Regions from separate parts of the Vagococcus changpingensis genome, predicted to be linked through region 2. Evidence: riboswitches for the same ligand, from Rfam matches in the RefSeq annotation. Region 2 holds a riboswitch; the other holds the start of a gene.
The links. Region 2 has a riboswitch for thiamine pyrophosphate ahead of thiT (energy-coupled thiamine transporter ThiT). Riboswitches for the same ligand answer to the same signal wherever they lie in the genome.

Region 1: it holds a riboswitch for thiamine pyrophosphate, as region 2 does, so the genes downstream of both, MN187_RS08710 (ECF transporter S component) here and thiT (energy-coupled thiamine transporter ThiT) in region 2, are expected to answer to the same signal.

The regions. Positions count from the first base shown of each region.
Region 1 covers NZ_CP093384.1:1,794,773-1,811,362, reverse strand. The annotation lists gene MN187_RS08750 (solute:sodium symporter family transporter) at 1-1,153, shown strand, start outside; gene iolG (inositol 2-dehydrogenase) at 1,175-2,179, shown strand; gene MN187_RS08740 (PTS sugar transporter subunit IIB) at 2,192-2,500, shown strand; gene MN187_RS08735 (endonuclease/exonuclease/phosphatase family protein) at 2,529-3,590, opposite strand; gene MN187_RS08730 (DUF4396 domain-containing protein) at 3,755-4,486, shown strand; gene MN187_RS08725 (MgtC/SapB family protein) at 4,593-5,300, shown strand; gene MN187_RS08720 (HdeD family acid-resistance protein) at 5,415-5,939, shown strand; gene MN187_RS08715 (DUF4809 family protein) at 6,005-6,412, shown strand; TPP riboswitch at 6,525-6,613, shown strand; gene MN187_RS08710 (ECF transporter S component) at 6,813-7,379, shown strand; gene MN187_RS08705 (ABC transporter ATP-binding protein) at 7,376-8,806, shown strand; gene MN187_RS08700 (CbiQ family ECF transporter T component) at 8,745-9,398, shown strand; gene tenA (thiaminase II) at 9,410-10,096, shown strand; gene thiW (energy coupling factor transporter S component ThiW) at 10,077-10,625, shown strand; gene thiM (hydroxyethylthiazole kinase) at 10,609-11,436, shown strand; gene thiE (thiamine phosphate synthase) at 11,433-12,083, shown strand; gene thiD (bifunctional hydroxymethylpyrimidine kinase/phosphomethylpyrimidine kinase) at 12,073-12,894, shown strand; gene MN187_RS08670 (LPXTG cell wall anchor domain-containing protein) at 13,003-13,752, shown strand; gene MN187_RS08665 (hypothetical protein) at 13,793-13,984, opposite strand; gene MN187_RS10545 (hypothetical protein) at 14,046-14,180, opposite strand; gene lysA (diaminopimelate decarboxylase) at 14,361-15,254, shown strand; gene MN187_RS08655 (aminotransferase class I/II-fold pyridoxal phosphate-dependent enzyme) at 15,273-16,448, shown strand.
Region 2 covers NZ_CP093384.1:189,118-205,707, forward strand. The annotation lists gene MN187_RS00900 (YibE/F family protein) at 1-195, opposite strand, end outside; gene MN187_RS00905 (YibE/F family protein) at 185-1,288, opposite strand; gene MN187_RS00910 (helix-turn-helix domain-containing protein) at 1,598-2,011, opposite strand; gene MN187_RS10580 (S26 family signal peptidase) at 2,028-2,189, opposite strand; gene MN187_RS10585 (S26 family signal peptidase) at 2,234-2,329, opposite strand; gene MN187_RS00915 (hypothetical protein) at 2,592-3,161, shown strand; gene MN187_RS00920 (class D sortase) at 3,161-3,829, shown strand; gene MN187_RS00925 (hypothetical protein) at 3,845-4,726, shown strand; gene MN187_RS00930 (DNA topology modulation protein) at 4,827-5,339, shown strand; TPP riboswitch at 5,882-5,983, shown strand; gene thiT (energy-coupled thiamine transporter ThiT) at 6,046-6,606, shown strand; gene nrdF (class 1b ribonucleoside-diphosphate reductase subunit beta) at 7,166-8,137, opposite strand; gene nrdE (class 1b ribonucleoside-diphosphate reductase subunit alpha) at 8,151-10,313, opposite strand; gene nrdI (class Ib ribonucleoside-diphosphate reductase assembly flavoprotein NrdI) at 10,291-10,671, opposite strand; gene nrdH (glutaredoxin-like protein NrdH) at 10,674-10,907, opposite strand; gene MN187_RS00960 (hypothetical protein) at 11,323-11,889, shown strand; tRNA gene MN187_RS00965 (tRNA-Lys) at 11,943-12,015, shown strand; gene MN187_RS00970 (hypothetical protein) at 12,205-12,510, shown strand; gene yycF (response regulator YycF) at 12,944-13,648, shown strand; gene walK (cell wall metabolism sensor histidine kinase WalK) at 13,661-15,487, shown strand; gene MN187_RS00985 (YycH family regulatory protein) at 15,484-16,590, shown strand, end outside.

The DNA of each region.
Region 1 (16,590 bases), 410 kb from region 2:
TTTTCGGATTGATGAACTGTTGGGTATTCGTCCTATTACGTCAATCATTGTCGTTTCACTAGCTATTGGTGTTATTGGGATTTTGTACCTACTTATTGGGGGGTTACGCCTAAGTGCTTACAGTGATACAGTATATGGCTTTGGTTTACTAGCTTGTGGTCTACTGATTCCGACAATTGGCGTTACAATGCTTGGTAATGGTAGTTTCATTGCAGGAATTGATCACATTGTGGATAACACACCTTGGTTACTAAATTCTGTTGGTTCAATTGATTCAGCGATTGTTCCTTGGCCAACGCTATTAACAGGCATGATGTTTAATAATTTATATTTCTGGTGTACCAATCAGATGATTGTCCAAAAAGCGTTAGCTGGAAAAAACTTAGCTGAAGCACAAAAAGGCGTATTCCTTGTAGGATTCTTTAAAGTATTTGGTGCATTATTCTTAGTATTTCCAGGAATTGTGGCGAGAAATATTTTTGGTGATGCATTAATGGGGATGCCTGATGAGGCGTACCCAACACTTGTGACACATGTCTTACCAGAGATGATTTATGGCGTGTTTGCAGCGGTTATTTTTGGGGCGATTTTATCGTCATTCTCAGGAGCGTTAAATGCGACCTCAACATTATTATCGCTTGATTTTTATAAGCCTGTTTTCAATAAACAAGCAACAGATCATGATATCACGCGTTTTGGGAAAAAAATTACGATTGCAATTGGGTTATTATCTATCTTTATCTCACCATTGATTTCATTTGCACCAGCAGGATTGTATCAATTTGTACAAGAGTTTAATGGATTGTATAATATGCCTTTGTTGGTAATTATTCTATTAGCATTTTACTCTAAAAAAGCAACAGCCTTTGCAGCAAAAGTAACGATTTACTTACATATTATCTTGTATGCGTTATCAAAAGTTGTATTAAAAGATGTGCATTTTCTATATGTGTTAAGTGTGCTATTTTTCTTAGATATGCTTGTTATGTTTGTGGTTTCAAAACTGAAACCAGATGGTGATTTTGAATTGAAAGTCTTTAATACAAAAGTAGATATCACACCTTGGAAACATACAAAATTAGTGAGTGTGATTACCGTTTTAGTAGTTGTTTTAACATATTTAATGTTTTCTCCATTGGGGATTGCTAGATAAAAGAATTAGGGGATGAATGATATGACAAAAGAATTAGTTGTAGGTGTAATTGGTGGCGGACGTATTGGAAAACTTCACACGAAAAACTTGGTACAAATGCCAGGTGTGAAAGTAAAAGCAGTCGCAGATATTTTTGCAGATAACATGCCAACATTTGAAGCAGAATATGGTGTACCATTAGTGTCGGATTTTGATACAATTTTTAATGATGATGAAATAGATGCAGTATTTATTTGTACGCCAACAGATACACACGTTGAGTTAATTAAAAAAGCTGCGGCAGCGAAAAAACATATTTTCTGTGAAAAACCAATTAGTTTTTCTGATGAAGAAACAGTTGAAACCTATCATATTGTGAAAGAAGCTGGTGTTAAATTTCAATTAGGAGTGAATCGTCGCTTTGATCGTAATTTTGCACAAGTTAAAAAACACGTTCAAGATGGATCTATTGGAGATATTCAGTTATTACGTATTGACTCACGTGATCCAGAAGCACCACCTTTGTCTTATGTTAAGTCGTCAGGCGGTCTATTTTTTGATATGATGATACATGACTTTGATATGGCCCGTTTTATCACAGGTAGTGAAGTAAAAGAAGTTTATGCTACAGGGGATGCATTAGTTAATCCAGAATTAGAAGGTATTGATGTTGACACAGCAATTGTGACATTAACCTTTGAAAATGGGTGTCTAGGTGTGATTAGTAACAGTCGTCAAGCAGTGTATGGCTATGACCAACGTTTAGAAGCATTTGGTTCAAAAGGTGCGTCTCAAGCAGAAAATGAGCTAGTGAATAATGTTGTGTTATCAGATGAGTCCGGTGTTCATAGCCAAAAACCACTTCACTTTTTCTTAGAGCGTTATAATGATGCATATATTAAAGAAGTTGAAGAATTCTTAACAGCGATTAAAGATGACACAGATACTGTTGTGACGTACGAAGATGGTATCATGGCACAACGTTTAGCTTTTGCTGCAAACGAATCTCTGAAAACTGGTCAGCCTGTTAAAGTTAAAAAATTATAAAAGGTGAATGACATGGAAAAAAGTATTTTATTTATCTGTGAGTCAGGTATTAGTGCCTCGTTATTTGTTTCAAAAATGTTAGAGAGTTTAAAAGAGCATGGTTTAAACTATGATGTTGATTATGCACCAGTTCAACGTGTGGAAGCAAAATTGTCACAACAACATTATGATGTGATTTTACTTGCACCACAAATTAAACGTTATGAAAAAGAGCTAAGAAGCTTACTTGAAGAAAAATCGCATGAGTCATATGTGAGTGGGATTCAAGATGACGAATTCGTTACAATGAATATTGAACGCATTTTAGAGAGAGTTAGATAAAACGACAAAGAAAACCAACTAGCCGGAACTAGTTGGTTTTTTCTTTTAATTGAAAGGTCATCTGAACAGGGTGATGATCTGTGTATCTAAATTGATAATCGTAGGTATTGGTTTGCTTAGTATTGATATTGTCTGATATGATAAATCCATCAATTACATAGACTTGAGAGGATTCATAATCACCAGTAAACGCATGGTTTAATACTCTGACTGAAGGATGGGTATCATCATATGAAAAAGAGAAATGATCAGGAATATCAGTTGAACTAATACTTCCAGGCTTCCATCCTTTTTGCCCTGTTTGAGGGAATGATTGAGTACCTTCAAAGACTTGATTAAAATCTCCTCCAGCAATGACATAATTTCCTTTATCATACTCTTCTTCAAGTACTTTTTTTAGAAGTTTACTTTGTTCAATTTTTCCTTGACCATTATCATAAGCATCCAGATGTAAATTAAAGACAACTAACTCTTTATCACTGCCACCTATAGGAAATCTTGTTTCAAGTAGTGCACGTTTTAAATTAGCCATACGAATAGGCCAAGAAAAAGGATTAGGTAGCGCAATGCGTTTGGCTTCACTCATAGTTGCGTTAGTCATCGTGACGATTCCGCTTTCTACTTTACCAATCGGTGGGATAGGGAATGGGACGTATGGTACATTGAAATTATACGCAAATGTACTTGGCATATGAAGCGCATTAGACAGCGATTCTTTTTGGTTTATATGGTATGAGCGTTTTGAATCTAAATCCACTTCTTGTAATAAATACATATCAGAAGGATGCTCTTTTAACATTGTTGTAATTCCAGCTAAATTTTCTTCGACGAGTTGTTTAGATTTAGGTTGGATATTTTTCCCGCCATCCATAAAAAAATCTTCAGAGCTGGATAAGCCACCATAACCAATATTTAGTGTGAGCAGTGAGATGTCAGTCTGTTGTTGCAACATGTTTTTCCCTTTAGTAGTTGTCACTGTTTCAACTTCTCTAGGTTTATATTCTTTGATTGAAAGATAGCCAATAAGTAATAATACGGTACTTAGTAAACTTATGACAATCCCTAATATAATCATTAATAATTTTTTCATATTTTCTCCTCCAAGTCAGTAAATGACTAGGGTTTATTATAAAACAGTTTAGTTTATTATGAAATAATATTTTGACATTTCTATAATTAAAATCATTAGAACATCACATTTTTTTCGAGGAATCTTTCTATACTAAAATTAAATCACGTTAAGGAGGTAGTATCATGGTAGCTATACCATATTGGTTAACTATTTTGGCTTGGATTAGTTTATTTTTAGCAGGTATTTCTTTTATTTATATTGCATTAGACGTGAAAAAACACCCACAAAAAATGAAAATAATGACGATTGTTTGGCCATTAACTGCTTTATTTGGGTCGTTTATCTGGGTCTTGGCTTATAAAAAGTGGGGTGAAAACCACTCGTTAGAAAAAATGAAAATGGGTGATTCTATGAATATGGATTCATCAAGTAAGTCAATGGCAGTATCTGTTTTTATTGGGACATGTCATTGTGGAGCTGGATGTAGTTTAGCAGATTTAATTATTGAGTGGCTGCTATATTTTTTTCCAGCATTGTATGTTGTGGGGGGGTACCCAACTATTTTCTCTCATAAATTATTTTCAGGATTTGTTCTAGCTTTTATTTTGGCTCTGATTATTGGAGTAAGTTTCCAGTACTTTGCGATTGTTCCGATGAAGCACTTAAGTAGAAAAGAAGGGATTATAGCTGCGATAAAAGCAGATACCTTATCGTTATCTTGTTGGCAAATAGGGATGTATGCTACTGTTGCGTTGTGCCAATTAAGTCTTTTTCCTCATTTCTTTGGAGGAGAAGTATTACCAACCACTCCTGTTTTTTGGTTAATGATGCAAGTGGCTATGTTGGTTGGATTTTGTACAGCATATCCAATGAATTGGTGGTTAATTAAGACAGGTATAAAAGAAAAAATGTAGAAAATATTGTTGTCATTTTAAATAATATTTTTTGTTATTTTATTAAAAATGAAAGGGGATACTGAAATGGTATAATAGAAAGTAAGATGAAAAAGGAGGGGTCATTATGACATTGTTGTCACTTGCTCAAACAGTTTTAAGGCTGGGGCTATCCATTGTAATGGGAGGTACTATTGGGTATGAAAGAGAACAAAAAAACCGTCCAGCAGGGATGAAGACACATATATTAGTTTGTTTAGGGGCAACCATTATTGCGTTGATTCAACAAGAGATAGCTCATGAAGCCATAAGACTTGTGCAAGAGAATCCAGATATTGCGCATATTGTAAAATTTGATCAGTCGAGATTAATTGCACAAGTGGTAAGTGGTATAGGATTTCTAGGAGCAGGAACGATTATTGTAACAAGGCAACGTATTACAGGCTTGACAACAGCAGCATCATTATGGTCATGTGCTGCAATTGGTATTGGTTTGGGGATGGGTTTTTATTTGGTCACAATATTAGGATTTATATCAATCATGTTTTCGTTATCATTAGTGAAGCAAATTATTACAGTTTCTAAAGTAAATAATTTAGAAATTCAATACGTGCATAGAAAAGAAACAAAAGATTTTATTCATCAATATTTTGAAGTACGTCAAATTGAAATAGAAGATGTTACATTTGAAGTTCAAATTATCGAAGGTGAAAAATATTATAAAAATGTTTATACGATTGATTTACCTAAAACTCTTACATATGCTGATGTGATAGAAGAGCTTTCTATGTACTCAAATGTACGGGAAATAAGGTTAGTGGCTATTAGTGATTAAATTAAGAAGAAAAATATTATTTATTAATAAATAAGGTACTATTTCTTGCGATTTATATGATTAAAGAATAATATTGTATTGAGAATAATATTTTAAGAAGGGAAGAGAGTTATTATGTCAAATGAAAAAAATGGATTTGATTGGTCCTCATTTTTATTAGGAATTTTGTTTATCTTTGCATCGTTGGCGTCGTTTCAAGATCCTGCTGGAAATTTAGTGGCAATCGTTGTAGTTTTTGGAATGTTTGCTATTATTAAAGGTATTTTTGAATTATTTTTAAGAAAGAAAGTGAGAGAACTTATAGGTTTTTCTGCAACAATGCCAATAGTAGTTGGTATTTTTGATATCATTGTTGGTATCTTTTTATTATTTAATATCTCTGCAGGTGTTGTGGCTCTACCATTTGTGTTTGCTATTTGGTTTTTAATTGATTCATTAGTCGGTTTATTTAGTTCAAATGCTTTAAAAAATTTGAATACAGGTTACTATTGGTTCTCAATCGTTATTAATATTTTAGGTGTGATTGTAGGATTCATACTTTTAGCAAATCCAGTATCATCTGCTTTAACATTAAGCTTTTTAGTCGGTTTTTATTTCATGATGTTTGGTATGACTGAAATTATTTATGCCTTCCGTTAAAATAATGGAAGGATATGTTATAATTGAGTTAGTTAAATAACAGTAAACTCAAAGGTGTGATAAATATGGAAAAAGCAATAATACATTGTACAACTGAAATCGTGCATGGTGGATGTAATGTCTGCCCAACAACTGCTACCGCTACTTATGAGGTAGAATTCTCAGGTAAAATGATTGGGATTCCGAATTTAGATGTTGTGTCACTTCTTCGCCCAATTGTGAGAGAGCATGGTTATAAAGAACGTCAAGAATATGATGTAACAGGTGATTATGATGTGTTTGAAACATCAAACAACAGTGTCGATGTATTTGAGACATATCAAGGACTACGTTTTAAAAATCAAGAAATCGAAAAAGAAGTCAAACCTACTTATGAATCAGATGATGAAGTATTTAAAGTAGTAAATGAGTTGTTAACAGATTTATTTAAACTTGATGCAATTGAGTTTGTCACAGATATACCAGAGAATTAGAAGATTGAGTCTACTTGACCCAGTCTTTTTTTATCCAACCATATTTATAAAGATTTGTGAGAATGGTTGGCTATTGCATGAAAGCGTGTTATATTTGAGTGGAATTGAATACGAGAAACATTTGGGGTGCGTAAAGCTGAGATTATACCCATGGAATCTGCTCCAGTTAGTACTGGCGAAGAGAAATGTGTCATTTATGACAAAACATTGAACCTAGGTCTATTTACGCCCATCCAATTTATTTGGACGGGCTTTTTTATTTGGATGAGTGTCGATAAATGTTGTAATGAATCAGATTAACCCTACCTCCTTTGTTTCTTTTAATGAGAAAAAGGAGGTTTTTTGTCGTTTAATTTAACACAATAATAAGGTGTAGGTAAGATATAGGAGGATGAGTAAAATGAAGGAAAAATGGACGTTGCGTCAGGTTGTATTATTAGCATTATTAGCTTTTTTATTTGGTGGTGTATTTATGGGAGCTGGGTTTTTATATGCTGGCTTATCAGCTGTATTAACGCCCCTTGGGTTAAGCCCTTTTGCTAATGAACTATTATTTGGTTTATGGACAATGGCTGCACCAATGGCAGGGATATTAATTCCTAGAAAGGGAAGTTCAATTTTAGGAGAAATGTTGGCTGCACTAGCAGAGATGTTATATGGCACGTATTTTGGCCCAGGTGTTCTTATTTCAGGTTTTTTCCAAGGGCTAGGGACAGAACTAGGATTTATGGTTACAGGATACAAACGGTATGATATCGTGCCATTATTTTACGGGGCGATTGGAACAACCTTATTAAGTTTTGTGTATGAATTTTTTAAATTTGGTTATGGAACGTATTCAATTGGAATGATTTTATCACTTCTTGCTGTGCGGTTTTTATCGGTGACGTTCTTTGGCGTTGTTGTGGTGTCAATGGTCATGAAGCTTTATAACCGTTCACAAGAGCTTTCGGTAGTAAACGAATGAGAGGAATAGAATTAAGTGAGTTGACGATTAAACGTGGCGATAAAGAGGTGTTACGTCAGGTTGACTTTGTTTTTTCTCCTCATGAATTTATTTTGCTATCTGGTGCCAGTGGTAGTGGTAAATCAACATTATTAAAAGCCATTGCTGGATTTGCTGATGTGCCATATTCAGGTACAATCACCGTTGATGGCAAGAGTCTAACACAAGCGAGTATGTCTGATAAGGCTAGACAGATTGGCATGATGTTTCAAAATCCAGGGCAACAATTTACAATGAAAACACTACGTCGTGAAATTATTTTTGTGTTAGAAAATCTGCAAACAAAACCTAGTGATATCACGGAACAAATGCACGAGGCTGTTTTATTAGCAGATACGACAGAATTATTAGATAGACAGTTATCAACTTTATCAGGTGGGGAAAAGCAACGAGCAGCATTGACTGTTTTACTAGCGATGAAAAGCCCATTTTTATTACTAGATGAGCCGTTTGCCAGTATTGATCCTAAAACAAGAAAATTATTAATTCAACAGTTACAGCAATTAAAAAATCAAGGTAAAACAATTATTATTTGCGACCATGATTTTAATGATTATGTTGATGTGGTTGATACATGGGTGACACTAGATAATCAAGTATTACAAAAAATTCCAGTAGCTCTTTTAAAGCAAGAGCAGACAAATGTGCTCTTGACGGATCATAGAGCATCTATGGATGGCATTTTAAGATTAGAGGATGTCAGATACAAACAGAATAAGCGCGAGCTACTAAGTCAAGATTCTTTTCATTTTTCTAAAGGAATCACGACACTTACAGGAGATAACGGAACGGGAAAATCAACGTTGTTTCGTTCGATAGCACAATGTCATCGTTATAAAGGCAAGATGTTTTTATACGATAAAAAGCTTAAAAAAAGCCGTACGCTATATCAGATATTATCCTTAGTTACTCAAGAAGCGGAAAAACAATTTGTGACACTCACACCAGCTGAAGAATTTACTTATAGTGTGTATCAGTGGGAGGACGCTAAACGTCAAAGACAAGAAGCGATTGAGTTTTTAGGATTGGAACCACTACTTAATCGAAGCGTGTTTCATCTAAGTGAAGGACAGAAGAAAAGTATTCAATTATTAACGATGTTGAGTTTAGATGTGCCGTTTTTATTATTAGACGAGCCGTTTTCAGGTTTAGATGAACGTGCTGCAAGCTATTTTGCTAATTGGTTTAAAAGGCAAGCAAACAGACAAGATATGATGATTATTTCGCATCGATTGGCACCGCTTGATGGGGTTAGTCAGCATCATGTGCATTTAGATAAGAAACAATTATGGCAACAAGATTATTCGGTAGAGGAGGAGATAAAGGATGTCAGTGACGAAAAGTTCTGCTTTAATGCTAAGCGGGCTACTACTACTTTTGACTATTGAATTATCATTTACCTCATCTGTGACATTAAACTGGTTTGTTGTGTTAGTCAGTGCTTTGTATCTTCTTAGTAAGAAAAAATGGTTTGGGTTGTTTGGCTTAGTTTTTTTTCCATTAATTCCAGCTTTAGGAACGTATTGGTCAGTTTATCTATATGGAAATAATCCTGATTATGGTCTTGTTTTAGTGAGTCGAACCTTTGCTTTTGCTGCGATTGGCATGGTGTTTGCATTTGGGGTCGACTTAGAAGAATTACTCTTAATTTTAGAGCAAAAAAAATTACCAACGTCATTTGTTTATGGCATTTTAGTTGTTTTACATGCGATGCCTGTGATTCAACGAGAGATTATGGCACTAAGAGAAGCCAGTTTATTTCGTGGGAAAAAATTACATTTTTATTCGCCATTGATGTATTTAAAAGTTATTTTTGTCGCCAACCATTGGCGGGATAGTTACACAGAAGCCATGTTTTCAAGAGGATTTGATGAAGAAGGCGAAAGGACGCATTACATACAATATAAAGTGTGTCCTAAAAGTTTAGCTACATTAGGCGTATTAACGGTTATATCACAATTTATATTAATCATTACTTAGGAGGAAGAAAGATGTTTACAAAAATTGCACGAGAGAAATCAGCACCTTATTGGGAAGGAAGTTTTACTCATCCATTTGTCGCAGGACTTCAAGAAGGAACGTTATCTGATGAAGCGTTTCGCTATTACTTGATTCAAGATGGGTACTACTTAGAGCATTTTAGCAAACTTCACCGTTTGATAGCAGAACAAGTAGAAGACGAAGAAGTAAAAGAGATGTTGCTAACAGGGTCTAACCACCTTAAAGAAGGTGAGATGAGTATTAGAGAGAATTTCTTTACTGAGCTAGGTATTACAGATGAAGAAATCGCTAATACTGATATTGCTCCAACAGCTTATCATTATGTGTCACACATGTATCGTCAATTAATTGATGGGACGCCAAATAGTGCTGTTGCGGGTTTACTACCATGTGCGTGGTTATATCAAGAAATCGGGACTGAATTAATTAAGACAGGTTCTCCTCATCAGTTGTATCAACGATGGATTGAAACATACTCTGGTGAAGAATCAAAAGAAGAAGTCGCTCATCAATGTGCTTTACTGAATCGACTGTATGAAGAAAGCGACAAGGAAGAACAAGAAAAAATGATTGAGGCCTTTTATGTGAGTGCTCAAATGGAATACCTTTTTTGGGAAATGACATACACACATCAAAAATGGCCGGAAGGAGAAAAAGATGCTGTCTCAAAGTACTAATTTAAAAAAACTATTGATTTTATCTCTAATGGTTGCGATGGATGTGGCGTTATCACCACTCTTTCGCATCGAGGGGATGGCACCAATGTCTAGTGTAATGAATGTGATTGGTGTGATGCTAATGGGACCTTTTTACGGCACGATTATGGCACTTGTCTGTGGCATATTACGAATGATGCTTCTAGGGATTCCACCACTAGCCTTAACAGGTGCTGTTTTTGGTGCGTTACTTGCGGGTATTTTTTACAAAATTTATCCAACAATTTACAGTGCGATGTTTGGTGAGTTTTTAGGAACAGGAATTATCGGATCCTTACTATCCTATCCTGTGATGGCTTGGTTTACCGGAAGTCGTAATGGTATGTACTGGTTTTTCTATACACCAAGATTTATTGGTGGCGCGGTAATTGGTTCGTTTTTGGCTTTTATCGTGATGAAAAAATTAGCGAATGTTCCAACGTTTCAACGAATTCAAGCGATGTTTTTTTATGTGAAAGTAGGTGACGAGCAACATGTTACTCACTCATAAATTTCAAACACCCTTTCCTCTAATACCTTCTCCCCTAGTGCATTGTATTACGAACTCAGTGACATGTGAAACGGTCGCAAATAGTGTGTTATACATTGGAGGAAAGCCAATTATGACAGAAGATACGCGAGATTTTTCAGATTTATATGAACAGGTAGGTGGTGTGTTAATCAATATTGGCCATTTATCAGAAGAAAAAGAAACCGCTATGGTATTAGCTATGGACGAGGCTCATAAGCGCAACGTCCCTATCGTTGTAGACAATGTCGGCGTCTCTAGTTCAAGAGTACGAAAAGAAGTCGCCAACAGGTTATTGTCTCTTGAACCAACTGTTGTCAAAGGCAATGTGTCAGAAATGCGAATGTTGTGCAATTTAGCCAGTCATGGAAAAGGTGTCGATGCAGCAGAAGAAGACCAAGATTTGTTAGCGATGAAAGAATTAGAAGAAGGATTATTAGCACTAGCTAAAAGCCATCCAAATACGTGTTTTCTAGCGACAGGACCAAGTGATTTAGTGGTGTATCAATCACAAGTTGTCTTGCTACAAAATGGCATTGAGGCATTAGATAAATTCACAGGGACGGGAGACGTCGTTGGGGCATTAATTGCAACACTTTTAGGTAGTGGGGTGGATGTATTGCCAAGTGTTTTACAGGCAGTAAGCTATTTTAATTTGTGTGGTGAAGAAGCATTAGAAATAGTTCAAAATGACGCGAAAATTGCGAGTATCCGTGAAGAAACACTGAATCAATTATCATTATTAAAACAAAATGAGTCATGGCAAAACGGGATAAAAGGAGATTGGTTATGATTGATGAGGCATTAACGTTGTATTTAGTGACAAATTCAGATGGGTTATCTGATGACGTCTTTTTTACAAGAGTAGAGGAAGCATGTAAAAATGGTGTGACACTTGTCCAATTAAGAGAAAAAAAAGCTAGCACACGAGAATTTTATCAAAAAGCATTAGCAATTAAAGGTATCACGGATAAATATGGCATACCTCTTATTATCAATGACCAAGTCGATGTGTGTTTGGCAGTTGATGCAGCAGGCGTGCACATTGGGGATGATGAGTTGCCGGTGGACATGACACGTCGTTTGATTGGACCTGATAAATGGTTAGGTGTCTCAGCTAAAACCGTTGAGCGAGCACTTGAGGCCAAAGAACAAGGAGCAGACCATTTAGGTGTCGGGGCCATGTTTCCAACAACGACGAAAGAAAATGCTCCAACAACGGGTATATCAGTTTTGCAAGATATCATTCACGCAGCACAATTACCAGTTGTCGCGATTGGCGGGATTAAAGAAGAAAATATGGCGGCATTACGTGACACAGATATTTCAGGTGTTGCGATTGTGAGTGAGATTATGCAAGCTGATGATATAGCGAAAAAAACGCAAGCATTAAAGCAACAAATTGTCGATATAAAGGAGAAAAATCATTATGCCCGTTAACCAAACCCCACAAGTAGTAACCATTGCCGGAAGTGATTCAGGTGGTGGCGCAGGCATTCAAGCCGACTTAAAAACGTTTCAAGCAAGAGATGTTTTTGGTATGAGTATTGTTGTTGCCTTGACTGCACAAAACACATTAGGTGTACAAAGTAGCTTACCGATACCATGTGACTTTGTTGCAGAACAATTTGATTCTCTATCAGCTGATTTTCATATTCGAGCATGTAAAACAGGGATGCTTGCCGATAAAGAACATGTTCAAATCGTTGTTCAAAAACTAAAAGAAGTGGATTTTGGCCCACTGATTGTAGATCCTGTGATGATTGCTAAAGGAGGGCATTCGCTATTACAAAAAGAAGCGGTAGATTGCATTAAAGAAGAATTACTTCCACTAGCAACGGTGTTAACCCCAAATATTCCAGAAGCAGAAAAATTAATTCAGCAAGAGATAAAAACAAGCGAAGATATGATTCAAGCAGCACACGTTTTACAAGAAATGGGTGTCAAAAATGTGGTGATAAAAGGAGGTCATTCATCCGATATTTTGGCGAAAGATTTTGTCTTACTTGAAAATGGCGAGACATTTTGGATGAGTTCAAAACGCGTTGAAACAATCAAAACACATGGGACAGGTGATACGTTCTCATCGTGTATTGCAGCAGAAATAGCAAAGGGCAAGTCGGTTAAAGAAGCTATACATATTGCCAAAAGTTTCATTCAAGGAGCGATTGAACAAGAAATTTTTGTTGGTCATGGTCATGGGCCAACAAATCATTGGGCAATACCTGCACAAGATATTTTAATTGATTAACTATTTTTCAAAAGAATGTTTATTATTGTCTGTATAATGAATAAATGTTACAATTATATTACAAAGAGTAATGGTGTTGTAACATCTTGTTTTATAGGAGGGGATCATATGAAAAAGTTAGTATTAGGTACAGTGATTATGGCTAGTTTGTTGGTAGGACAAATGGGTTATGCATCTGAATCAACCTCTACATCAAGTACAGATAATTCATCGAGTAAAGTAATAAGTTCCGAAGTAAATGATACGACAGAAACAACAACAGATGAATCCATTCCGGATGCATTAGCGATTACGAAATCGGATATTTTTTTATTAATGAATGACATGGTAAATGAGGGGAAGCTCTCTCAATTTCAATATGAAGGATTGATTTCACGTTTAGAGAAAGTTAACACAGTAGAAGAGGCTACACTTGTTTATTCAGATGCAAATGATTTAGTAAAACAAAATAAAGATTTGTATCAATCATCATTTGATGAAAAAGTATATAATACAAAACATCAAATAGAGCTATTAGTTCAAGCTGGTCGATTAACACAGAAACAAGCGGATGAATTTGTTGCAAAAGTTGATAGTTGTAAAACGATTGATGCATTAGATGATATATGGGCTGAGATTGAAAAAGCAGTAGATAAAATATCAACAAAAGCCACAAGTACAACAGAAACGAATATAACAGAAACGAGTACAACAGAAAATGATAAAAAAACAGAAACAGTAGCTAAAATACCTAATTCTAGTGATAAACAATTAGCTAGTTTACCTAAAACAGGTGAAAAAAAATCTAGTGTTGGGCTACAATTAAGTTTAGTTGCTTCATTGTTCTTAGTAAGTGTATTGATTAAAAGAAAATTATAGCAATATAAAAGAGTGTCACCCAAATAAAGGTGGCGCTCTTTTATTTTTTATTAGAAAAGGTCATAGACAGGGATGCTTCGGGGTCGATACTAGTTAGTATTTTTTGATAATAATCAGTTGCTTGTTCTTGTAACCAATCGCGATTTGTATCAATATATTTAATTAATGTTTTATCACTCATCGCGTTGTTTGCTAACTCATTAGTGTCGATGTCTTCAGTAATAAAACTCAAAAACTCGCCTTTGCTATTTAACCACCTCAAACTTTGGATTGCTAATACCAACAACAATAAATTATGGAATAGAAATATTATAAGTATTTGAAGAATTACTTGCCTTATTAATGGTTACATGACTGCCATCAAAACCAAGTTTAGCTTCAAAAGTTCCTTTAATATAAGCTGTTTTTTCGCTAAATGGAAATTCCATTCCAACAAATGTTTTAACCTGACCACTTCATGTCGGTGAACTTGTCTTTTTTATTTTTCGATGCCGATTAGGAGGAAAACAAAATGACAAAACGAAGTGTCATTAAACGTGGTGGAACATCGGTCGGAGATTTTTCAAAAATTAAAAATATAGCCAGTTATTTAGTGAGTAGAGTATTTTGTGATAGATAGTTTATCAGAAATTGAACGACTAAACGAGCTAACAACTAAAAAAGTTAAAGCATTGCTTAGAATCAATCCAGGTGTTGAAGCTCATACGCATGAATTTATTCAAACAGGACAAGAAGATAGTAAATTTGGGTTAAGTATTAAAAAAGGTTTAGCACTTGACGGTGTAAGAAAAATTGAGGATGCTGAAAATATTGAACTTATGGGTGTTCATTTTCATATAGGTTCTCAAATTTTTGAATCCACTGGGACAGTTGAAACAATTAAACAAGTTATAAAATGGCTCTCAAAAAATCAAATAAAAATTAGTGTATTAAATATAGGCGGAGGGTTCAGTATTAAGTATACGGATGATGATATCAGCTATCCGATAGAAGATGGTATCAAAACAATTACGAATACGTTAAAATCAACTTGTAACGAATATGATTATCCCATTCCAGCTATTTCATTGGAACCTGGGCGATCTATTGTTGGTGAAGCAGGTGTTACACTTTATGAAGTAGGAACGGTGAAAGATATCCCTGAAACGAATTATTATGTATCGATAGATGGTGGGATGAGTGATCATATCAGAACGGCACTTTATGGAGCAACCTACGATCTACTGCTAGCAAACCGAGCGGAAGAATATGATAAATTGATGACAGTGACTGGAAAACTGTGTGAGTCAGGTGATATCATAAGACGTGACATAAAATTACCGTCAAGTGTTCACCGTGGGGACTTACTTGTGGTATTATCAACTGGTGCCTATCATTACAGCATGAGTTCGAATTATAATCAGATGTTAAAACCCGCCGTGGTATTTGTGACACCAGAAAAAGTTCGTTTAGTGGTGCGACGTCAGACACTAGAACACCTTATCGCACAAGATGTAAGATAAATGAAAGAAGAGAAAATAATGGAAGAAACAAGATTTAATACACGAGCAACCAATTTAGAGGTACCAGGGACGAGAAAGTTTTCTAATCAAGTTAAACAATACGATGATGGTGTTGATTTAACATTGGGACAATCAGGTTTTGAAACACCTGAATACATTAGAGAAGCTATGATTGAAGCCATTAATCAAAATAAATTACGTTACACACACAATAGAGGTTTAATTGAATTAAGGGAAGCTATCTCGCAATATAATAGGAAACGATTTAATGTGACATATGACGCTGAGACAGAGATTATTGTGACTAACGGTGGATCTGAAGCGATCGATAGTGTGTTACGAACAATTCTTGAAGACGGGGATGAAGTAATTATTCCTTGCCCAACGTATTTAGCATATGAGCCAATTACTAAACTTCAAGGTGCAAAAACAGTTTTGGTTGATACAACAAAAACAAATTTTGTTTTGACAAAAGAAGCATTAGTTGATGCTATCACACCGAAAACAAAAGCCATTATCTTTAATTACCCAACAAATCCAACAGGGATGATTCCATCATTGGAACAAATGAAGGAATTAGTTGATGTATTGAAGGAGACAGATATATTCATTTTAACTGATGAAATTTATTCTGATAATGTGTATGATGGAGAGTTTCATTCTTTTATGGAGTTTTCAGAAGTTAGAAATCAATTATTTGTTATCAATGGATTATCAAAATCCCACGCTATTACTGGAGGAAGAATTGGATATATTCTAGCCCCACCTCTTGCAACAGAACATGTGACAAAAGTCCATTTATACAACTCTGTGTGTGTAGCTACTCCATCACAGTATGGAGCAACTGCAGCTTTTACAGATGCAACAGGGCCAGTAATCTTATCGAAAATGAATGAAGCTTATAAAGAGCGTCGTGATTTTGTTTATAAACGTTTAAAAGAGATGGGATTATCAGTTGAATCACCTAAGGGAGCATTCTACATTTTCCCTGATATTTCTGAGTACAATAATGATTCTTTTGAATTTGCAACAGAATTATTAGAAGTAGAACATTTAGCTGTAGTACCTGGGAAAACATTTTCTATTTATGGAGAAGGGCATATTCGTTTGTCTTTTGCATGCACAATGGAAGAATTAGTAGATGGTTGTAAACGACTTGAAAGATTTCTATCAACATATAGAAAAAGAAGCTAAACAGAATCATACTGTTTAGCTTCTTTTTTAACATATACATAGTGGTTAAAAGGAGTTGTTTACTTATTATTAAATAAGTAAATAAAAGTTTGCTAGGGTTACTTCGTTAGTACACTAACATTATATAATGAAAATGTGATGA
Region 2 (16,590 bases):
ATTATTTGCACTGATTAAAATAGAGGTTATAACGGTTAATATAATTGGAGAAAAGCCTAAGTTAAACCCTAAAATCATGAAAAATAGCATTGCTAAATTAATCCCCAATGTGATTAATGTAAGTAATCCCCTTTTTTTTTGAAAAAACCAGAATAACAAGATAAGAACTAGAAGTAAGACTAAGTTAACACTCATGTTCATTCCTCCTTGTCAGAAAAATACTTGCAATGAAACTGGTAATGGGGATAGTTAAGATAATCCCAATGCTTCCAATTAATGCGCGAGTCACTTCGAGCGAGAGAGAAATAGGAAACGTATAATTAAAGGACATATCATTTCTTAAAAAAATAAGGATTAAAGGAATGGATCCACTTAAATAAGAAAAAAACATAATATTAATCATTGGACCAATGACATCAGATCCAACTTGTATCCCTGATTGATACAATGCTTGAGGGGTTAATTGCTTATGTCTTTGACCGATTTCATTCATGGCAGTACTGAGTGTAATGGAAATATCCATTGTTGCTCCCATCGTCCCAATTAATAAACTAGAGATGAAGAGAACATGTTGGGGCCTAGTAATCAATTCCATTTCTTCATAACGAAGTCCTTTATGTTTTAATAAAGTGATTACGCCTACTCCTACGATAAAAGTCACCAGTGTGCTACAAATTGTTGCTAAAATAGCAATCTTAGTTTTTTGATTCCAACCATTTGAAATAATTAAGGTACTAGACACAATGATAGGAAAAAATAGTAAGCAAAGCCACACAAGAGATTGACTAGAAATCTGTTCATAAATGATTAATAAGCAGTAAAAAAGACCAGTATTTATTATAAGTCCTAGTAGAGACGTAACCCCATTTTTTCTTCCTATAAGTATTAGTAAAAGAACAAAACAAAACATCATGATAGCCAAACCTGTATCTCGTTTAGTATCGAGAATGGTAGTTTGTGACATGTTACTATCCTTGATAGATAGAAATACTAACTCGCCTTTTTTATAATCTTGATCCTTAATTTTTGATTGACTAAAGGTATTTGAAAGAGTTAGTTTTTTTCCTTTATATTGAGAGGATAATACAATTAATTCTATCTTTTGAGTTGTTAGGACGTCTTTATTTTGATGTTCATCAATAGTGTCTTGTTTATTGCTTGTTTCAATTTTAGTAATTTTCCCTAAAGGATCATGGTATTGATTATATTGCAATGTTTGATAAATCCACCAAATATTTAAGGTTAAAAGGATGGCGGCAAAAAAGCCCCATAGATATTTTTGTAACAAAGTAAACCTCCTTATCAATCAAACTATCATAATTATAGACATATTATGATAGTTTTTCATTAGAAGATTAATGATATTTATTATTTATTAATTATTTAATCATTTTATAATAAAAAGTAATGAATATCATTTTTTAAAAATATTCTCGAAAGAGCTAAATTAAAAAGAATATAAGGTGTTACCATTGACAGGGAGAAATTAATATTAAGTAGATGAAAACGGAACTATTTGAATTTAGACTTAAGTAGCAAGATTTGATAGATTTACTTGAGTATATTAAAAAATCACAAAATATAGATTTGTGATTTTTTAATTAATGAATTTTTTTATATAATAAGTAAGTGCAAATAGATTCACTAATTCTCCTAACATAATCATTCCAGAAATAATCAGTTTAGAATTTTCTGTTAGCAATGATGCGAATAAAACAGCCAATAAAATAATTAAAGTCACTAGGCAAATAATGATGGAAAATTGAAAATAGTGTTTATTTGTTTGTTTCATGATAGGCTTTAAAGGTGTCTGATTGTCTGTTAGGAATAGGTCATCCAATGAAAAGCCTAATAGTTTTGCAAGTTTTACTAAATCATTTATATCTGGATAGAGAATATCATCTTCCCACTCTATAATCGTATCTTTTGTAACGTGTAATTTTTTCGCTAATTGATCCTGGGTTAGCTGTTTCTCAATTCGTTTACTTGTAATAATGGTTCCTAAGTTCATATTATCTCACACTCCTTTAATTTATTTTTCCAATAGAAGGAAGTGGAAAAAAAAGATAAATCATTTTTCCCACAATATTGCGTTTATTAATACAACCAAAATGTCTACTGTCGATAGAATTTCCTCCATTGTCATCTAAAACAAAAAATTCATGACGATTTAATTTATAAGAAAAAATCCAGTATGTACTCTGTTTTTTTAATCAAATGCTTCTCTTACTTGTTAATTATTGATAAAAAGTTGCTTCTTTTTATAGCAAACAGTTTCTCCAGGTAAACCAATAATACGCTCTACATATTGTTTTTCTTCGCTAGACACCTTAGTTGAGGAAACAATAAATAATTGTAGCAATAGAATAAAAAAATACTGAATAATAATAGTATATTATTTTTTAAAATTTTTTTCATGTTCGACCTCTTTTTATTTATTATAATGTAATATCAAAAAAGTAGTCATATAGCTATATAAAGGAATGAACAATAGATATGATTAGAAAAATATGAGAAAAAATAGATAAAAAGGTAGGTTGTATCATTAGGTTGTGATATAATATAACAGTATAAAAAGGAGGTTTTAATTAATGAAAAAATTAGTATCACTTATTTTTACTTTGTTAGTAGTCATGTTACCGATTACAGCGAATGCTGCTGGAGCCATCTCTACTGATGAACAACGTATATTAGATTCTTTGAATGCGGGGATTACGACTAAAGAAGGCCAGCGTTTTTTCTTTTCAGCAACTGATATTCAGCAAGCTGAAAATGATTTAAAAACCAATGATTATAGTGCTGAAACTGTTAATACTGTAGTTGGTCATATTGAAGCGGCTAAACAATTAGCTGTTGATAATTCAGCAGGTATTAAAGCAACAGGTTTGGAAGACTTTTTAAAACAGTTACCTAAACATATACAAAACCAAATTCAAAATCATATTTTAGAAGCAGCAAAAGCACTAGGCTTATCTGTGGATAGTAAAGGAAATGTTACAAATAATGCTGGACAAAAAGTATTTGTTGCGACAACAAGTAGTAATCCAGTTGTAAAAACAACCGGTATTTCACTAACTAGTGCCATCGTGACAATTGCTAGTTTAGTGGCATTAACAGTAGCGACAGGTTTCTTCTCAAAAAGAAGAGGAGCTAGTTGTTAATGAATAAAAGGGTACTGGCATATGTTTATATGCCAGTACTCTTTTTTATTTCTGCCTATGTCATTTTATTCTTGTTATTCTTGCCATTTAGAGAGACAGTTGACTTATTTGTCAGTGCTATTAGCATTACAGAAAAAGCAGAAAATACAAAAGTTAGTTCTATCTTTGATGAAGCGAAGCAAAAAAATATTACCTCTGTAAAAAATAAAATCCCTTCGAGTCAGATTGAATATCCTAGCCTAGGAGCGGAGTACGGGGTCGTTAATATAGATAAATATAATGTTCAAGCACGATTAATTTACGGTGATTCTCAGGAAGATTTGAGAGAAGGAGTAGGGCAATTTAATGGGAGTGTTTTTCCTGGTGAAGAAGGAACAACACTTATAGGTGGTCATAATACAGCAGATTTAGCAGCTCTAGATGGAGTTGAATCAGATGACACAATTACTATTAAAACAAGTTATGAAACGTATCAGTATAAAGTAACTCATAAAAAAGTTGCTCGATTTGATGATAAGTCTGCCATCGAAACTCTCTATAAAAAATCAGATAATAATCAATTAATTTTATACACGTGTTATCCGATAGATATGATTGGCTTAACTGATAATCGATTGTTTGTCTATGCTGAACGAATTTCTGGAAAAATGATTGATCAAAACCAATAGAGAAAGGATGTTTAGATGAATAAAAAGATAAAGCATGTCTATCAATTTTTGCTAACATTACTTTCTGTATTGTGTTTATTGATTGCTAGTGAGATATTGATTGCAAAACCGTTTTTGTTATCTTCAAATCATTGGATAAAGGTAGCTATGGAGAGTGATTACACTAAAAGTTTGACTGATTCAATTAATCAATCCATTCAAGATATCGGGATGGCTAGCGGTATAAAACAAGACGGATTAAATCAAATAATATCACAATCGGAAGTAACAAAAGATTTTGACCAATTTATAACTAAGGCGTTCAAAGGCGAATCTTATGAAATAAAACAAGATGTAGTTGAATCAAGGCTAAAGACTGCGGTAGAAGATTATGCTAAAAAAGAAAATAAACCTATTACAGCAGAAAATCAAGCGTCTGTCGACCAATTCATTACAAAAAGCATCGAGATTTATAATGGAAAAATTCATAATAAAATTATTTCAACAATTGGTTTACGGGTTAGTTTAATTAAACGATTAACTACGATTACTTTGATTGTGTCGCTTATCGTATTGTGTTTATTAATTTTATGTTTGTACTTTGCAAGCGGCCGATATAAGCATGTGTTTGTAAGAAATATTGCTTATGTGATAACGAGTACAGGTTTGTTACTTGTATCTTTTACCGTTATTCTATCAATGAAAAATCCACTGACTTATTTATCGATTATTGACGATCACATGAAAGTATGGATTATAGAAAGCCTTAAATTACCAATGCTAGTACAAGTTATAGTAAGTCTAGTATTTTTAATATTAGGTATTTTATTAAGTGTGTATTCTTATAAAGAATATAAACGTTTAGAGAAACGTGGGTTTAGACGAAAGCAACAAGTAATGGACGAAATAGAATATTAAATACTGAATCCAACCAGATTAACGGTTGGATTTTTTCAACATGTGTATAGGTAATCAGCTATGGAGCTAATTAATATAACGGCAAGGAGCGTAATGCTCGATGAAAAAAATGATAGTCATAGGTTCTCCTGGTACAGGAAAAAGTACCATAGCAAAACAATTAGCGGATAGTTTAGCAATAAACTTATATCATTTAGATAAATTGTTTTGGAAACCACACTGGAAGATGAGTACAAAAGCAGAGCAACGAGAGATATTATATGATATAGTTAAGCAAAATTTTTGGATTATTGATGGAAATTATAGTAGTACGTTAGATATTCGAATAAGAGAAGCAGATACCATCATTTATTTAAAACGTTCAAGACTGACTTGTTTGTATCATGTGTTCAAACGTTTTATTCGTTACCGAGGAAAAACGCGTCCTGATATGCAAGAAAATTGCCCAGAGAAATTAGATTGGGCGTTTATCAGATGGGTTTGGCAATTTCCAAAAAATCATGAGCCGTTGATAGAGGAGCATCTTAAGGATTTAACTAGTGAACAAACTTTAATCAAATTAATGAACCAAAAAGAAATAGATGATTTCTTAAATTCTTTAGAAAATATGTGAAATAGAAAAATGTATGTGGTGTGTTATGTAGAAGAAATTATGTTATCAAAAGTCGATTCTTTTCATATAACGATGATAAAAATTTGGTATTTATAAGAGAACTTGTTACGAGTTATTGAGTTTTTACGCTAAAATATAGAAGAAAAGTAATATAAAATATATGGGAAATTCAGACAAGGCATAGGAAAATCAAGACTGGAAAAGTTTAAAAAAGTATTGTGAAGCGTTTTTTGATGTCGCAAAAGATACGGGTAAGGGATTTCAACAACTATCTCCTTGTGTATTAACGTAATATTTGTACGATTGTGTGATGACTAAGGAGTAGAATTTTGTTAAAGAATGCAAAAAAGATAGAGGAAATATGCTACTTACTTGTTAATAACCATCATCGCTTAGCACAAGGGATGACTGATGTTATTCAAATTTGTAAAAATCTTGTATCTGAGTAATTAAATAACTAGATGATTAACAGAATCTGAGTGATTAATTTGACTCTTAAGCGGATACATGACATACTGTGTGTGAAATAAATTAAATACATAACCGTCACAAAGGGGAGCCTTCAAGCTGAGAATGAGTATAGACTCTAAACCCTCGAACCTGATATTGTTAATTCAATCGTAGGAATTGTGTGAAGTGGTAGCAAGTAAGCACTGCTCTTTTGTTGATTGGTCACGTATGAATCGATAATAGGAGGAGTTTTTTTATGTCGAAAAGGTCAAGAATTATTTTAGAGGGGACGATCGTTGCCGCATTATCAATGTCATTATCGTTTATCCCATTAAATATAGGAACAGGATTTTCCATTTCTTTAGGAATGATTCCCTTAACATTATACGCATTACGTCGTGGAACTATACCGGGAATATATGCTGGGTTAGTTTGGGGCTTACTACATTTTTTAATGGGACAAGTTTATTTTTTAACCGTCTCTCAAGTTATTGTTGAATACATTTTTGCTTTTGCAGCGGCTGGTTTTTCTGGTTTATTCAATAAAAAACTACAAATAACGCTGAAAACTAATCCATCAAATGCTTGGCGTTATGTCGTCTCAGGGACATTTGTCGGTGTGTTAGCACGTTACATTTTTCATTTTATTGCGGGGTTTATCTTTTGGGGTAAATATGCCATTTGGGGACTATCTCCAGTGACGTATTCATTAGTGGCAAATGGGATAAGTGGTTTACTGACTGGTGTTGTGACGATGGTTATTCTACTATTAATCTTGAATAAAAATAAAAGCCTATTTATGATGACAGATAATTAACCTGCTTGAAAAAACACTCTTTAATAAAGGGGTGTTTTATTTTTTAATTTAAAAGTGGTGGACTGAAACAAATCCATTGTAGTATCCTATGTGACAAAGTTAGACTATTTCGCTTAGTGTAAATACTTTAAACAGGTGATGAATTATTCACCTAAGTGAAAGTAGGAAAAATAATGAAAAATATTCCTCAAGTGACAGTCATACAACAAACAATACCCTCAGAAAAAATTGCATCAGTTTATTCAGCCAGTAGTGTATTATACTCCTTGATTTTTTCTTTAAGTTTAATCTTGTTAAGTATTGTATCAGATAAGCTGGGTTTTAATATGGTATTTATCATTTCTAGTCTCTGTTTATTAGCCATGACATCTATTACAAAAAGATATAATCGCTTTTTTAATTAATAATTGCTCTCCTTGATAATTAAGGAGGGCTTTTTTTATTTTACTTCTACTGGTGAGATATTCTTTTAACTATAAAAATACACCCGTTGAATTTATGTGAAATAAAACGGGTGTGTTTTTATAGTTTTGTAATAAATGGGTGAGTCTTTTTAATGTTACATACCAATTAGATAATCATCATTTTCCATGGCTTCTACTGTACCAAGTAAGTAACCATTTCCTACTTGAGAGAAAAAGTCATGGTTGCTTGTTCCAGTTGATAATCCATTCATAACGATAGGGTTGACGTCATTGGCTGTATCTGGGAATAAGGCATCCATCCCTAAGTTCATTAGGGCTTTATTTGCATTATAGCGTAAGAATGTTTTGACTTCTTCTGTCCAACCTAATTTATCATACAATAAATCGGTATAGACTTCTTCGTTTTCATAAAGAGTGAAGAGTAAGTCATACATCCATTCTTTCATTTCTTCTTGTTCTTTCGTGCTTAATTCATTGAAACCTAGTTGGAATTTATACCCAATATAAGTCCCATGAACGGACTCGTCACGGATAATTAATTTAATAATTTCGGCTACGTTTGCTAATTTATTGTTTCCTAAATAATACAAAGGTGCGTAGAAACCAGAGTAGAAAAGAAACGTTTCAGCATACACGTTCGCTACTTTTTTTTGTAATGGGGATCCATTTAAATAAATTTCATTAATAATCTCAGCTTTTTTTTGTAGTTGAGGATTGGTGTTTGTCCATTCAAAAATTTCTTCGATTTCAGCCTTAGTGTTTAGTGTACTAAAGATGGATGAGTAACTTTTGGCATGAACAGATTCCATAAATTGAATATTGTTTAACACAGCTTCTTCATGAGGTGTGCGGCTGTCTTTGCGTAAGGCTTCGATAGCACTTTCAGATTGAATCGTATCTAGTAGTGTTAAACCACCAAATACCAGGCCAATATTTTCTTTTTGATCGTCGTTAAAGTTACGCCAATCATCTAAATCGTTTGATAAAGGAATACGTGTATCCAACCAAAATTGTTCTGTCAATTTTTCCCAAGTGGACTTATCAATAATGTCTTCAACAGCATTCCAGTTAATTGCTTGGTAATAGCTATTGTCTAACGTTGTCATTTATTGTTCCTCCTTAAATAACACAGCTTTCACATTGGTTGCTACCAATTTCTTCATCGTCATCAGTATAAGTACGAACGTAGTAAATTGATTTAACGCCTTTATGGAATGCGTAGTGACGTAAGATATTTAAATCACGTGTTGTTTGTTTTGTTGTCTTTGTTTTCCATTCATACAAGCCTTCAGGTATATCTGAGCGCATAAATAGCGTTAAACTCATCCCTTGATCAATATGTTTTTGAGCTGTTGCATACACGTCAATGACTTTACGCATATCCATATCATAAGCGGACGTGTAATACGGCATGGTGTCATTTGATAAGAAAGGTGCTGGGTAATAGATTTTCCCAATTTTCTTTTCTTGACGTTCTTCAATCAAACGAGTGATTGGGTGGATGCTGGCACTTGTATCATTGATATAAGAAATTGAGCCATTAGGTGCTACAGCTAAACGGTTTTGATGGTATAAACCAAATTCTTTAATGGATTGTTTCAATTCTTCCCAGTCTTTTGCTGTTGGAATAAAAATACCATCGAATAATTCTTTGACTTTATCAGAAGAGGGTTTAATTTCTTCATTAATGTAGAGATCAAAGTATTCTCCAGTAGCATATTTTGATTTTTCAAAGTTATCAAATGATTCGTTGCGTTCTTTTGCAATATTGTTACTTTCAACTAAAGTCCAATAGTTTAATAACATGAAATACACATCTGTAAATTCTAATGACTCTTCTGAACCATACTCCATTTGATTTTTGGCAAAGTAAGTATGTAATCCCATAGCCCCTAAACCAATTGTATGATTTAGTCGGTTGCCGTTTTGGATTGATGGAACAACTTCGATATCAGAAGCGTCTGTGATATAAGTTAAAGCTCGTGTCATGGTTTTAACAGATTTTCCAAAGTCTGGACTATCCATTAGGTTGACAATATTTGTAGAGCCTAAGTTACAAGAAATATCTGTTCCAAGGACGTCATATTCTTGGCGATCGTTAATGACAGATGGTTTTTGGACTTGTAAGATTTCAGAACATAAGTTACTCATAATGATTTTACCATCAATAGGGTTTGTACGGTTGGCAGTGTCAATGTTGATGATATAAGGATAACCAGATTCTTGTTGTAATTTACTAATTTCATTTTCTAAGTAACGAGCGTCAATTTTTTGTTTTCTAATACGTGGGTTAGCAACTAAGTTGTCATATTCCTCTGTAATATCAATGTAAGAAAATGGTACGCCATATTCTTTTTCCACACTATATGGACTGAATAAGTACATGTCCTTATTGTTACGAGCCAATTCATAAAACTTATCTGGGACTAACAAACCAAGTGATAATGTTTTAACACGAATTTTTTCGTCAGCATTTTCTTTTTTTGTTGATAAGAACATTTCAATATCCGGATGGAAGACGTTTAAGTAAACCACACCAGCACCTTGACGTTGACCAAGTTGGTTACTATAACTAAAACTATCTTCAAATAATTTCATGACAGGAACGACACCACTTGCTGCTCCTTCAAATCCTTTGATTGGTGCTCCAGCTTCACGCAAGTTTGATAGTGTGATTCCAACACCACCACCAATACGTGATAATTGTAGTGCACTGTTAATTGAGCGACCAATGCTATTCATATCATCAGTTACTTGCACTAAGAAACAAGACACTAATTCACCACGACGTTTACGTCCAGCGTTTAAAAAGGATGGTGTTGCTGGTTGGTAGCGTTGATGAATCATTTCATCTGCTAAACTCATAGCCAGTTCTTCATTACCGTTAGCAAAGTACAAGGCGTTAAACGCTACACGGTCTTCATAGCGCTCTAAATATTGTGTGCCATCATTTGTTTTTAAGGCATATTGAGAGTAGAACTTGTAAGCTGCCATAAATGATTTAAAGGTAAATGATTGAGACGCTAGATACGCATATAGTGATTCAATAAACTCTAGTGAGTAAAGAGATAAAAATTCTTCTTCTACATACTCATTTTCAGTTAAGAATGTCAATTTTTCTTTTATAGAAGAAAATTGTTTCGTATTTGGCTCCACGTTTTCTTTAAAAAAGGCATCTAAAGCCTCTTTATCTTTATATAAGGGAATTTGATCATTTACGGGGCGGTTGATTTCGTTATTTAATTCGAAATAAGTTACGTCAGTCAGATCTTTTAGACTCAAATTCATTCACTACTTTCTTAAAATTTTTTACATCGTCATTTGTGCCACTAAATTCAAAAGAAAACACAAGAGGAATGCCATAATCTTTTGCAATGTCTTTTGCAGTAAAGACAAATAAGTCTCCAAAGTTAAGATTGCCACCACCAGCGACACCTAGTAAGTGCTCTTGGTTGGTTTTGTACTCAATAAAATCGTTCACTACTTCTGTGACTTCTTTGTCATAAGTAGGAACGATTAATAGATAGTCTTCATTGATTTCATGAAAAGGATTGGTTGTGTCAATTTCATGAAAAGGAAGGTCTAGTTTGTTAATAAAACGTCTTGTCTGTCCGGTTAAAGAAAAAAAGACTAGTTTCATGATTAAACCGCCAACGTTCTTAATTGATCAGGTCTAAAACCAACAATTGTCATATTTTCATCCATTGTTTTTAAAACAGGCACACTTTGGAAACCTTGTTCTTTTAATGAATCAATATATTGTGGTTCTTTATCTATGTTAATTTCATTAAATTCAACATTTTTTTGTGCTAAAAATTTCTTTGTCATTAAACATTGTGGACAATTGTTTTTTGTGTATAGTGTGATTGTATTCATGAGTTCTTCCTCCTAATTTGTTCTTCTTAATATAAATATAAGTATAGCTTGAAATAAAAAAAAGTCAATAATGAAACACTAGATATTGTGTTTGGATTATTGAAAGCTACTATCTATTGTGTTTTAGGTGAAAAAGAAAAAATTCTCATAAAATAAAAATGCTTAACCAATAGTTTCTAGTATAGACATACTAAGTATAAAAGTAAATAGAAAAAAAATTTGAAAAAAACCAAATTTGTCGTCTCATCAGACGAAACTATTCATAAACTTATATTAAATTATCTATATAATAATAAATAGTATAGATGACTTTTATAAAAGGTGGTTACCTTAAAATTTACATGATACGTTTAATGAATAAGGTATTAATCCCCTTTTTTGAAAAATAGATGATATCAGAAAAGATGGTGAGATAATGGCAAATGATTATTTAGAAAAAGCGAATCATTTATTTGAAGAAGCGATGAGTGATACCAAAGAAAAATTAAATGTATTTGAAAAAACATTTTATTATAGACAACTTAACTATTCTGAACGGAGAATGTCTCGAAGAGTTATTATGTCCTTTAGTGAATATATGTTTGATTATCACTTTCAGACATTAGATAATTGGAATGAGCAAGCGCTACAAGATGTCTTATTAGATATTTTTCCCCATGAAGTTATTGCAGGAAAGAAATGTTTTGAGAAAATTCTTCTCATTTTGGTAAAATTTTTTGAATTTCTATATTTTCACGAAAAATGTTCACAAGGGCTACAATTAGCCGAGACGACTAAAAATTTAAAAGAATTGGTTTTACTGGAAGTCGAGAATTTATTAATAGGAACTCCAGAAGCAGATTTATTAACATTAGGTGAAGAAATAGGCCTCGATATAGGCAACTTAGAAGACATTGATTGTTTATATCAATTAGCCGAATTAATACAGAATGAGGGAGAAAGGTCTAGAAATATCGTTCCAATGAAAGTACGTAAAATCTAGAAAATTTCTTGCGTGAAAAAATAACAAGTGATATAATAGACCCGTTAACTATTGGGCTGTTAGCTCAGTTGGTAGAGCAACGGACTCTTAATCCGTGGGTCAAGGGTTCAAGCCCCTTACAGCCCATAAAATAAGAAAAACATTGTGGAATGAGTGAGTATGAACTTATTTGTCAATGTTTTTTTATTTTTACGCCGTTAAACAGTCAATCTGTCGAGAGACGATAAGAGTGTTGTTATATAAAGAAGGGGTTTTAGTACAAGAAAAAATTCTTTGATGTTATAATAACTTGTAAAGAGATGGAGGATGATTAGTATGAAAAAATCAACAAAATGTGCCATTGTAGCAACAGGTGTCATAGGTCTAATCACTATCACTAAACTAACCAAAAGAGGGATTGAGAAAACTACAGAATCTGTAAATCGCCTAAAGTATAAATTGTTAGTAAAAGATAAATTACAAGACAATCAAAATTTATTAGATATTATCGATGAATTAGATGATGAAGAGTTAAAAACAATGGTTAGTGTCTTTGAACGACTAGAAGTTGAGCCAACGGAAAGCCATATTGATTCATTGAAGTCAAAATTAAATGCGATTAAAACACAGGTGAAAGCTTGATTTTTTAGCATAATAAAAGAGGATACAAAAAAAGTTGAGATCACATCTCAACTTTTTTTGCTTCTATAAGACTAGACTTTGTAAGGGAAGGGGAAACCTAGTCTTACTTCAATTATTAGCCGAATAAATTAAATGAATTAATTTATATATTAAGTTTAAGTTATATACAGGAAAGTCACAATGAAAAAAACAAGTTAATTAAATAACACAGATTAGAATGTTTATAAACATTGATATATCAACTAATATAAAATCGTCATTTTTTTCTTATGCATATGCAAAATACCGAAAAAAATAAGTGATATTTACTGAAAATTGTCAAAAAAGTTTGAAATGATTCTGAAAATCGGAAATGTTTTTTAAGTATTCAAAATGTTGTATAATAGTGGGGATGACTTTTATGATAATGAAGAATTGAGGATGGTGACCAATAGTGAAAAAAATACTAGTTGTAGATGATGAGAAGCCTATTTCAGATATAGTAAAATTTAATTTAACAAAAGAAGGATATGAAGTTTTTACCGCTTTTGATGGTGAAGAGGCAGTTGAAATGGTGGATGAAGTAAATCCGGATTTAATTATTTTGGACTTAATGTTACCCAAAAAAGATGGTTTGGAAGTGTGTCGTGATGTGCGTAAAAAGTATGATACACCGATTATTATGGTAACAGCCAAGGATTCCGAAATAGATAAAGTGTTAGGATTGGAACTTGGAGCAGATGATTATGTGACAAAACCATTCTCTAATCGTGAATTAGTGGCGCGTGTGAAAGCTAATTTACGTCGACATGGTAATACAACGTCTAAAACGGAAGAAGCACCAAGTAATGAATTAACAATTGGTGCGTTAACTATTCATCCAGATGCTTATGTGGTATCAAAACGAGGTGAAACCATTGAGTTAACGCATCGTGAATTTGAATTGCTCCATTATCTTGCAAAACATATTGGACAAGTTATGACACGTGAGCATTTACTTCAAACGGTTTGGGGGTATGATTATTTTGGTGATGTGCGTACAGTGGATGTGACGGTACGGCGTTTGAGAGAAAAAATAGAGGATAATGCTAGTCATCCTAATTGGTTAATTACACGACGTGGTGTTGGTTATTATCTTAGAAATCCAGAACAAGATTAGGTGAAGCATATAATGAAAAAAAATAGAACGCCCTTTTTTTCATCTGTTCACTTTAAAATTGCTTTGGTGTTTGTGCTATTATTGATGATTTCGATTGAGATTGTCGGAGCTATTTTTATCCGAGTGCTTGAAACATCAACCATTCAAACGTTTGAGGAAAATGTGACTAACCAAGTTGAAACACTCGCGACCAATTTAAGTTCTGAAATTAGCAAAAAAAATGATTCACAACAAGAATCTAATTTAAAGCGAATTTTAGATGAATTTTCTAAAAACGAAATTTTAGAAGTTCGTTTAGTAGATGATAAAGGGATTGTTATGGCAACAAGTGATCCAAATCTACAAGGAGATGTTGGAAAAAAAAATGATTATGAATTATTTAATTCATTTAATCAAAAAAAAGAAGAACGGACAGACCCAAAAACGGGGCAGAGGGTATTTATTAATATTGAACAAATATATTCTCCCACTGGTGATACGGTAATTGGTTCATTATATGTTAAAAGCAATATAGAAAGTAAGTATCAACAAGTTAGTGAGATTACGTTGATATTTTTCTATGCATCGATGATTGCACTTATCTTTACGTTAATCATAGCGCTGCTTGTATCTAGAACGATTACAAAGCCTATTGGCGAAATGAAACAACAAGCAGATAGAATTGCTAATGGTGATTATTCAGGACAAGTGGAAGTTTATGGGAAAGACGAATTAGGACAATTAGGGGAGACATTTAATGAACTGTCTTATCGTGTTAAAGAAACACAAGAAACCATGGATGCTGAAAGGCGTCGCTTAGATAGCGTTCTAACTCATATGTCTGATGGTGTTATCGGAACCGATCGTCGTGGAAACATCATTTTAATTAATGACACAGCGTTAAATTTACTGCGAATTGGTACTGAAGATGTCATCAATCAATCCATTTTAGAGTTATTAAAATTAGGAGATAAGTATAGCTTTAGGGACTTACTAGAAGTACAAGAAGATGTGTTACTTGATTTTAGTGAAGATTTTAGTGAAACAACTCTTATTCGTGCAGAGTTTTCAATGATTCGGCGAGAGTCTGGTTTTATCAGTGGATTAGTATGTGTGCTTCATGACGTGACCAAAAAAGAAAAAGACGAAGAAGAACGTCGCCAATTTGTTTCAAATGTATCTCATGAGTTAAGAACACCTCTAACAAGTATGAAAAGCTACATTGAAGCTTTACTTGATGGCGCATGGCAAGATTCAGAAGTTGCCCCACAATTTTTAAAAGTTACACAAGAAGAAACCAATCGCATGATTCGGATGATTAATGATTTACTTCAATTATCACGTATGGATGCCAATAAAATTGAGTTACAAAAAGAATTAGTCCATTTAAATGAATTGTTTAATTATGTGTTAGATCGTTTTGATATGGTGATTAAGGATAGTGATAGAAATTATGTGATTAAACGAGAATTTACTCAACGAGCGATTTGGGTCGATATTGATACTGATCGCATGATTCAAGTATTGGATAATATCTTAAATAATGCCATGAAATATTCGCCAGATGGTGGAACGATTACTTGTCGTTTACTTGAAACACACAAAAATGTCGTATTAAGTATTTCTGATGAAGGATTAGGTATTCCAAAACAAAATCTTGGCAGAGTGTTTGATCGTTTTTTCCGTGTTGATAAAGCACGCTCCCGTGCAATGGGCGGTTCTGGTTTAGGACTGGCTATATCAAAAGAATCAATACTAGCACATGGTGGAAATATTTGGGCAGAAAGCGAAGAGAATAAAGGTTCGACATTCTTTATTTCACTACCTTATGAACCCTACGAGGAGGATCTATGGGAATGAGTAAATTAGGAGAGAATCTGTTAAAGATTGGTGTCATTTTAATGGTGCTACTTAGTTTATTTTTATCTTGGAAAATTTGGACAAAACCTGCTAATCGCAGTTTTCAAGATAGAACAGCGAAGGTCAAAGCCGTTGTGCAGAAAAAAGATATGACGGAAGTATATATGCCAACCAAATTATTTTATCATCACGGGAATGGAGATCATTTTCTGTACTCTAATAAAGAATCTACCATGACAAGTTTGCATGAGAAAATTGTGTCACTTGAATTTGGGACTGCTCGGACTATGACAACAGGCCAAGTAGAAAGTCTAATTACGCAACGCGATTTATTTAATTTGGTTTATCCAAGTGCTATTCCAGCCTCTTTATTCATCAATATGAATAATTTATCTATCTCCTTGCCACGTGATAGTAAAAACTTAATGTTTAATTGGTTAATTATGTCACTAGATGATGGAAAAATTTACTTTGTGAATTACAAAAATAAATTAGGAGTAGAAGTTGAGGTTAAAGGAAATATTTCTAGTATTACTTCAATACTTGATGCTGAAAATAATAATTATGTAAACGCCCTATTATCTACAGATAATGTCGCAGGTATCTATTATTTAGCTGATAGTGCCAAGCTCAAAACTTATAGTTATATTATTGCCACACAGTCTTTTACGACGTTTTCACATGGCTTTTTCAATCAACCAAATGATTTGTTTTCAAATGAAGGTGAAAACTTAAGTTTGTCAAATAGTGAGGGAGAGTCATTAACTATTGATAGTCAAACAGGTGAAGTGAATTATTTTGGTAAGTTAAAACAGAGTCATGTTGGAAATGAAAATAGCTTATATTATGATACGTTTCAATATGTAGAAGACATGGGGACATCTTTAGGTAATCTACGATATTTTTCAGATACTAGTAATGAAGTGGTATATAGAAATTATGTAGAAGGATTCCCTGTATTTGGTGATAATATGAAAGGGTGTCTGGCAACGACTGTTCAAAATAAAAATGTGTTTATTAAAGCCAATCAAGATACCTTGCAAATTCCTCTACCTTCAGACGATTCTGTGACTCTTGTACCCACTCAAGAATTAGTTGATCAT